4 regions of the Pectobacterium odoriferum genome follow, and region 3 is predicted to be linked to each of the others. Evidence: predicted binding sites of a transcription regulator. Region 3 holds the regulator's gene; each other region holds the start of a gene.

Region 1 (2,204 bases), 1.9 Mb from region 3:
CGCTCGGCTGGCGCTCTGTGACGACACGCAGTTGAGATGCATCAACCATGCCCAGATCGCGGTCCTGTACCAGCAAACCGCCGTTGACGCGTTTGAAGTCCAGACCAGGAACGCGTTGCTGCCAGCTACCGCTGGTCAGGACACGTACGTTTTGTTTTGCAGCGGTCACCTTCAATGCGGCATCACTGGCAGATGGGGCAATAATGACTTCGACAAACTGGCGGCTGATGATGGCCTGCGCCGTTTCTTCATCCAGCTCGCGGTTGAAAGCGATAATACCGCCGAATGCAGAGGTCGGGTCAGTTTTATAGGCGCGTTCGTAGGCATCAAGAATTGAGCCGCCAATCGCTACGCCGCAGGGATTCGCGTGTTTAACGATAACGCAGGCTGGCTCGGCAAATTCTTTCACACATTCCAGCGCCGCATCGGTGTCGGCGATGTTGTTATAAGACAGCGCTTTGCCTTGTAACTGTGTAGAAGTGGCGACAGAGGCCTCGTGAATATTCTCTTCTATATAGAAGGCAGCTTGCTGATGGCTGTTCTCACCGTAGCGCATGTCCTGCTTTTTGATGTAGTTCAGGTTTAACGTGCGTGGGAAGTTACCTGATGGTTTATCGGTTTCACCGTGGTAAGGCGGAACCAGTGCACCAAAGTAGTTGGCAATCATACTGTCGTAAGCGGCAGTGTGTTCGAAGGCTTTAATGGCTAAATCGAAACGGGTTTCGTAGGTCAGTGAACCTTCGTTGGCGTCGATTTCATTAATGATGGCGCTGTAGTCGCTGCTCTTGACCACGATAGCCACATCTTTATGGTTCTTGGCGGCGGAGCGGACCATCGTCGGGCCACCGATATCGATATTCTCAACCGCATCTTCTAACGTGCAGTTCTCACGAGCGACGGTCTGAGCAAACGGATACAAATTCACAACGACGATATCAATCGGCTTGATGTCGTGCTGTGTCATGATTGCATCATCTTGATCGCGCCGTCCCAGAATGCCGCCATGTACTTTTGGGTGCAGGGTCTTCACACGCCCATCCATCATTTCCGGGAAACCGGTGTAGTCAGAGACTTCAGTCACCGCTAACCCAGCATCGGCCAGCAAACGGGCGGTTCCACCCGTTGAAAGGAGCTCGACACCACGGTGGGACAGAGCTTGAGCAAATTCGACAATACCTGCTTTGTCAGAAACGCTGAGCAGAGCGCGGCGAATTGGACGGCGTTGTTGCATGATGATGTTATCCCCTGGATTTGGGTAGTCAGTAAAGAACGGTATGTGAATATCGTCTTTGTAAGAGCAATAATTGCGGAATAAAGAGAAATATTCAGTTAGCGTTCGCAAAAATACGACGATTTTGAACGGGGTGAATTGTAGCGAAAACGTTTGCGTGATGCTCGTCAATTTTTGAGTAGAATGCTTTCTGTGGATAAGTTTGTGCAAAAATAGGTATAAAGCGGGGTTTTGCTGTGGAATGCAGCAAACAGTCATTTTTCTTTAAAACACCTATTGCGGCCTGACGAGAAGTCCCTATAATGCGCCTCCACTGACACGGCAACAGCGACACGCGGTTGTGGTGACAGGAAAAAAGATTCAACGAAGGCGGTCAGTAATGACTTGACTTCACAGCGGAAAAGCATAGTATATGCAGCCCGCGCCACCGATGAAGTGGCACTGCTCTTTAACAATTTAATCAGACAATCTGTGTGGGCACTCACAAGACCGTATCTTAACGATATAAAAAGTCTTGAAGAGTGAACAACAGTAAATTCATTACGAATAAACAGTTACTAATTCTTTGAGCATCGCTGACGAGTTCAGCAAATCAAACAAATCTTAAATTGAAGAGTTTGATCATGGCTCAGATTGAACGCTGGCGGCAGGCCTAACACATGCAAGTCGAGCGGTAGCACAGGAGAGCTTGCTCTCTGGGTGACGAGCGGCGGACGGGTGAGTAATGTCTGGGAAACTGCCTGATGGAGGGGGATAACTACTGGAAACGGTAGCTAATACCGCATAACCTCGCAAGAGTAAAGAGGGGGACCTTCGGGCCTCTCGCCATCAGATGTGCCCAGATGGGATTAGCTAGTAGGTGAGGTAATGGCTCACCTAGGCGACGATCCCTAGCTGGTCTGAGAGGATGACCAGCCACACTGGAACTGAGACACGGTCCAGACTCCTACGGGAGGCAGCAGTGGGGAATATT
Region 2 (2,204 bases), 2.2 Mb from region 3:
CGGCAGCATTCCCATCAACCAGGCACCCAGATAACCCACCGCCATAGCAATCACCAGCGAGGCGACGCGCAGGTAAGGGTTACGCTGGCGGTTAAGCAGAATAATAACCAGCAACACCGCCCCCGCTAATAGTAAGTTCTTGGGTGCACCGAAGGTGTTATTACCCATTGCGGCATAGCCGCCGCCGATGGAGGTCAGGCCGACCTGAATCAGCGACAGGCCAATGATCATCACTACAATGCCGGAAACCAGCGGAGTAATGATTCGACGGGTTAAATGTAGGAAGCGTGAAAGAATGATTTCGGTGAAGGAAGCGACCATCAGCGTACCGAACAGGGCTGCCATCATCGTGGGAATATCCGCGCCGCCGTTTTTCAGCGCCAGTCCGCCCATAATCAGCGGCGTCACGAAGTTAAAGCTGGTGCCCTGAATCGACAGCAGACCAGAACCGACAGGGCCCCAGGTTTTAATTTGGAGAATAGAAGCCAGACCGGAAGCGAAAAGCGACATGCTGATGATGCGCTGCGTATCCTCAGCGGGTAAACCTAATGCCTGACAGATCAGTAGCGCGGGGGTAATCACCGCAACAAACATGGCAAGCAGGTGCTGACTGGCGGCGAACAGCGTTTGCGGCAGCGGCGGTCTGTCTTCAAGGCGATAGATGAGTTCACTGCGCTGAGGTGCGGCAGCCGCTTCTGTTTGGGACGTTTCCGTGGTGGTAGTCATGGTGTAAGTTGGCGTTCCTGAAACGACAAAGAGCGCATTTTAATGATCTCTTTGCTGAAAGCAAACGTTTGCTAACTCATCTTTTCGATATGAATTTTGTCTGATGAACAAGGCCTTATTATTTAAGGTGATATACCCGTCATACTTCACGCTGCATGTGCGTTGGCGGCGAGGTTTTAGGAAAAATAAAGAATACGCTGCTGTGGTTAGGCGTTGGTGTAGCGTGCGCGCTCTGGTAGCCAGCGCTCGATTAGCGCAATGGCATGCTCGGGATAGTGCTCATGAAGATGACGCGCAACGCGCTGTACCTGTGGAATCAGTTCCTGATCGCGCAGGAGGTCAGCAACTTTAAACTCGGCATTGCCCGTCTGGCGCGTACCTAATAATTCACCTGGCCCGCGAATTTCCAAATCGCGCTGAGCGATGACAAAGCCATCGTTGCTATCGCGTAGAACCTGAAGCCGTTTTTGTGCGGTCTTGCTCATTGGCGTTTTATAGAGCAGCACGCAGTGGGATGCTATCGCGCCGCGTCCGACTCGCCCGCGCAACTGGTGTAGCTGTGCCAGACCCAGACGCTCCGGGTTTTCAATGATCATTAGGCTGGCATTGGGTACATCCACACCGACCTCGATGACGGTGGTCGCCACCAGCAGTTGCAGTTCGCCCTGTTTGAAGGCTTGCATCACTGCCTGCTTTTCCTGTGCTTTCATGCGGCCGTGAACCAATCCAACCTTGAGGTTCGGCAGAGCAGCCTTCAACTCTTCGCTGGTGGCTTCAGCTGCCTGTGCTTCCAGAAGATCGGATTCTTCGATCAGCGTACATACCCAATAGGCCTGCCGCCCTTCCTGCTGACAGGCATTATTCACGCGCTCGATGATGTCGCTGCGGCGTGAATCCGGTATGGCGACTGTGGTGACGGGGGTTCTGCCCGGCGGCAGTTCATCAATGACGGATGTATCCAGATCGGCATAGGCCGTCATCGCCAGCGTACGAGGAATCGGTGTGGCGGTCATAATCAGTTGATGAGGATGAAAGCCTTGTTCTTCGCCTTTTTCCCACAGCGCAAGACGTTGATGCACGCCAAAGCGGTGCTGTTCATCAATAATGACCAATGCCAGCCCGTTGAATTTAACCTGCTGCTGGAAAATAGCGTGCGTCCCGACCACCATGGAAACCTGACCGCTGGCGATGGCATCCTGCTGGGCCTGACGCGCTTTCCCTTTCTGTTTGCCAGCCAGCCAGCCCACTTCAAGCCCTAGCGGTTCAAACCACTGACGGAAATTATGGGCGTGCTGTTCGGCCAATAGCTCTGTTGGTGCCATCAGCGCGACCTGTTTGCCGTTGGCAATGGCGCGTAATGCTGCCAGCGCAGCGACCAGCGTTTTCCCTGAACCGACATCGCCCTGTACCAGACGCATCATTGGAAAATCTTTCGCCATATCCGCTTCAATCTCCGCCACAACACGATCTTGCGCCTG
Region 3 (2,204 bases):
CGGTTAACGAATCTGGGCGATATTCATGAAGGCGATGTCGTCAATATTGAGCGAGCCGCGAAATTCGGTGATGAGATCGGTGGGCACGTTATGTCGGGGCACATCATGTGTACGGCGGAAGTGGTCAAAATTCAGGTTTCAGAGAATAACCATCAGATTTGGTTCCGTCTGGCTGATGAAGCGCTGATGAAATACGTGCTGCATAAAGGCTTTGTTGGGATTGATGGCATCAGCCTGACGGTGGGAGAAGTCACTCGCGGACGTTTCTGCGTGCATTTAATTCCAGAAACACTGAACCGCACCACGCTGGGACAGAAACGTCTGGGAAATCGTATCAATATTGAAATCGACCCGCAAACGCAGGCCGTGGTGGATACCGTCGAACGCGTGTTAGCCAGCAAGCAGTTGAGCGATCTCGCCAACGAAGACTGATATCCTGCACTGCCTATTCTTGTAAACCGGACGAGCCGCATCGTCCGGTTTTCTTTTTTCTATCAGCGTGAAACACGTAACCCGCCTTCGATCCCATCCGTGCTGTACACGACCTGCCAGAGCTGAAGTGTTCGTGCTCTGAATGCCCCTGCACAGGCGTTAAGATAGTAGCTGAACATCCGGTGGAAGCGGGCCGTATAGCGTGTGGAAAGCGGTGGCGAGTTCTGCTGGAAGCGAGCCTGCTAGGCCATTAATGTATGATCGTCATCAGCGCCGAAATTATGCCAGTTTTCCATCATCATGTAGTGCTCACTTGCCTGCGCTGCGCAGTATTGCCGCTAATTAGCGGCGATAGTCGAGGTAGGGGCCGTCTGCCACCGAGCGGCGTTCAATCAGCGTCGGGTGTACTTCAATGACGTGCGCATCTTCTCGTTTACTGGTAATGCGATCCAGGAGCATAGAGAACGCGGACTGGCCCAGACGCTCCTTTGGCTGGTGGATGGTGGTCAGCGCAGGCGTAAAGAAGCGTGCGTGGCGCACATTGTCATAACCGATCACCGAAATGTCCTGCGGTACGCGCAGACCCAGCTCGTCAGCCGCACAGATGGCACCCATCGCCATGATATCGCCACCGCAGAATACGGCTGTAGGTCGCTGTTTCTGTGCGAGAATCTGATGCATGGCTTTGTAGCCGGATTCCGGTTCAAAATCGCCCCGAACCACCCATTCGTCACGCACTGTGATATCAGCTTCCTTCAGCGCTTTCAAAAAGCCGAGGTAGCGTCCGCTGCCAGTGTTACGTTCTTGAGTGCCGGGGATGGCGCCGATATCGCGATGGCCGCGTTCAATCAGGTAGCGGCCTGCCATATAACCGCCTTCAAAGGCGTTATCGATAATCGTATCGGTAAAATCGCTGTGCATCTGTCCCCAGTCCATAACGACCATCGGAATGCTGCGATAATCTTCCAACATCGACAACAGCTCAGGCGGGTATTCGGCGCACATCACCAATAGGCCGTCGACGCGTTTTTGCGCCAGCATAGAAAGATAGGCGCGCTGTTTACCGATGTCGTTATGCGAATTACACAGCACCAACGTGTAACCTTTGGCATAGCAGCTGTTTTCGACGGCTTCAATGATCTCGGCGAAATAGGGGGCTTCGCTGGATGTGGCGAGTAAGCCGATAGATTTAGTGTGATTAACTTTGAGGCTGCGGGCGACGGCGCTGGGTGAATAGTGCAATTCTTTGATTGCCGCTCTGACGGCTGCCTTAGTCTCTTCGGCGACGAAACGTGTTTTATTGATCACGTGCGATACGGTTGTGGTGGAAACGCCAGCACGTTTTGCCACATCTTTAATCGTTGCCATCTAAAAATGACTCCTGAACTTACCTGTTACAGACGTAAGTATATTGTTAATCGTTTGCCTACGTTTAATGTTCTTCTTCTAAGCTAAAAAACAGGATTTCAGAAGGAGAATGCCGAATGTTATACCGAAGGGATCTGGGTTGACGTTTTTCGACTGATACGCAGCGCTTTCATAAACAGCGGATTGTGTCCGATTTATCATGAAAGTGAAAGGGCTAATTTATACTATTAGTGATGCATTCGTCCGAGATTTTTCGCTAGAATTATGAAAGAATCGTAATAACCCTATTATTTGTAGCTTTAACTGCCTAAGTGGATTCGGCTGTGAAGGGGCGTGTTTTTTCAGATGAAGTTTTCAGAGAAAATTTGTTCGCTAATAAGGAGTGGTTTATGGATACAGATCTG
Region 4 (2,204 bases), 1.3 Mb from region 3:
GGGCGGTGGCTTCGCTCCCGGCATGGATCAGAAAGAAACCAATGCGACAATCAAAAATGAAGCCAACAACGGCCTGAAAAATACCCGTGGCACGCTGGCGATGGCACGTACCAACGATCCGCACTCTGCGACTGCCCAGTTCTTTATCAACCTCGTTGATAACGATTTCCTGAACTTCCGTTCAGAGCGTGCCGATGGTTGGGGCTACTGCGTCTTCGCTGAAGTCACCGAAGGCATGGACGTTGTTGATAAAATCAAAGGCGTGGCTACTGGCCGCAGCGGCATGCATCAGGACGTACCGAAAGAAGACGTGGTGATTACCCACGTAACGGTCAGCGAATAATCCGACCTGCATGGCAACGCTGTTCATTGCCGATCTGCATTTAAGTGTTCATGAACCGGCGATTACCGCCGGTTTTCTGCGTTTTTTACGCCATGACGCGCTCCATGCCGATGCGCTGTACATACTTGGCGACCTGTTCGACGCCTGGATAGGTGACGACGATCCTCAGCCACTGCATGCGACTGTCGCCACGGAACTGTATGCCTTACATCAGCGCGGCATTCCCTGCTATTTCGTGCACGGTAACCGTGATTTCCTGATCGGTAAGCGTTTCGCCAAGCAGAGTGGAATGACGCTGCTACCGACAGAAACGGTGCTCGATCTCTACAGCCAAAAGATTCTCATTCTGCATGGCGATACGTTGTGCACTGACGATCGGCATTACCAGCAATTCCGCCGTCGGGTACACAACCCATTTATTCAGCGACTCTTCCTGCTATTACCGCTGTCGCTACGTATGAAAATTGCGGCGAAGATGCGGGCAACCAGCCAGCACGAAAACCAGAAGAAGTCGCAGCAGATTATGGATGTCAATCACGACGCCGTGCTTGAACGTTTGCGACATTATCAGGTGAAGACGATGATCCACGGTCACACGCACCGTCCGGCCATTCATCAGGTCGCTCTCGGTGAATCGTCTGGTCGTCGCGCCGTTCTCGGAGCCTGGCATGAAGAAGGGTCGATGATTAAGGTCACGCCACAAAATATCGAACTGATTTCCTTCCCATTTTAATGCGTTTCCTGCCATTGACTTAACGGCCTCTCGCCTTATTCCCCCAGCATTTCCGCATACGCAACCGTTTTCCTCGCCATAATGGCATGATATGCTCTACGCCCTCAACGCCAGACCCTCCCTGTCTGGCCCGACGCGAACGCGTCACGAACACGTACAATCACAGGAGCATTACAGGCATGTCATCCAACGTTGCCCCGGCTAAAATTGCCATCGTCATGGGTTCAAAGAGTGACTGGGCCACCATGCAGTTTGCTGCGGAAATCCTCACCACGCTGAACATTCCTTTTCACACCGAAGTCGTTTCCGCACACCGGACGCCGGACAAACTATTCAGTTTCGCTGAGCAAGCGGCACAGAACGGTTTTGATGTGATTATCGCGGGCGCAGGCGGCGCAGCACACCTGCCGGGTATGCTGGCAGCAAAAACGCTGGTTCCTGTACTTGGCGTGCCGGTACAAAGCTCAACGCTGAGCGGGGTAGACAGCCTGTATTCCATCGTCCAAATGCCTCGCGGTATTCCGGTCGGCACGTTGGCGATTGGCAAAGCGGGCGCAGCGAATGCGGCTCTGCTGGCCGCACAAATTCTCGCCCTGCACGACAAAGACATCGCTACCCGACTGGCAGACTGGCGTCAGGCGCAAACCGATGATGTGCTTTCTCATCCCGATCCGCGGGAGGAGGCATGAAACCGGTCTGCGTATTAGGCAATGGTCAGTTGGGCAGAATGCTGCGTCAGGCTGGTGAACCGCTAGGCATTGCGGTTTATCCAGTGGGACTGGATGCTGAGCCGGAATCGGTTCCGTTTCATAACAGTGTCATTACCGCCGAGATCGAACGCTGGCCGGAAACCGCCCTCACCCGCGAGTTGGCCGAGCACACGGCGTTTGCGAACCGCGATATTTTCCCACGTCTGGCCGATCGCCTGACGCAAAAGCAGCTGCTGGATTCGCTGAATCTGGCAACCGCACCTTGGCAACTGCTGGCTAGCGCCGACGAATGGCCACACGTCTTTGCCTCATTAGGTGAACTCGCTATCGTTAAACGCCGCGTCGGCGGTTACGACGGTCGTGGGCAGTGGCGCTTGCGCGATGGCGAACAACAGACGCTGCCCGCTGACTGCTACGG

The links. Region 3 encodes PurR, which represses purine synthesis genes. Its sites were predicted from a motif close to CANGCAAACGTTTGCNTG; they were not measured.
Region 1: the regulator PurR is predicted to act here: its motif matches at 1,374-1,391, upstream of purH (bifunctional phosphoribosylaminoimidazolecarboxamide formyltransferase/IMP cyclohydrolase).
Region 2: the regulator PurR is predicted to act here: its motif matches at 784-801, upstream of EO763_RS22205 (nucleobase:cation symporter-2 family protein).
Region 4: the regulator PurR is predicted to act here: its motif matches at 1,134-1,151, upstream of purE (5-(carboxyamino)imidazole ribonucleotide mutase).

The regions. Positions count from the first base shown of each region.
Region 1 covers NZ_CP034938.1:271,298-273,501, forward strand. The annotation lists gene purH (bifunctional phosphoribosylaminoimidazolecarboxamide formyltransferase/IMP cyclohydrolase) at 1-1,231, opposite strand, end outside; rRNA gene EO763_RS01185 (16S ribosomal RNA) at 1,837-2,204, shown strand, end outside.
Region 2 covers NZ_CP034938.1:4,905,378-4,907,581, reverse strand. The annotation lists gene EO763_RS22205 (nucleobase:cation symporter-2 family protein) at 1-726, opposite strand, end outside; gene recG (ATP-dependent DNA helicase RecG) at 933-2,204, opposite strand, start outside.
Region 3 covers NZ_CP034938.1:2,142,723-2,144,926, forward strand. The annotation lists gene EO763_RS09560 (riboflavin synthase) at 1-432, shown strand, start outside; partial or broken gene EO763_RS09565 (class I SAM-dependent methyltransferase) at 495-755, opposite strand; gene purR (HTH-type transcriptional repressor PurR) at 775-1,800, opposite strand; gene cydH (cytochrome bd-I oxidase subunit CydH) at 2,190-2,204, shown strand, end outside.
Region 4 covers NZ_CP034938.1:3,438,123-3,440,326, forward strand. The annotation lists gene ppiB (peptidylprolyl isomerase B) at 1-343, shown strand, start outside; gene lpxH (UDP-2,3-diacylglucosamine diphosphatase) at 354-1,076, shown strand; gene purE (5-(carboxyamino)imidazole ribonucleotide mutase) at 1,256-1,765, shown strand; gene purK (5-(carboxyamino)imidazole ribonucleotide synthase) at 1,762-2,204, shown strand, end outside.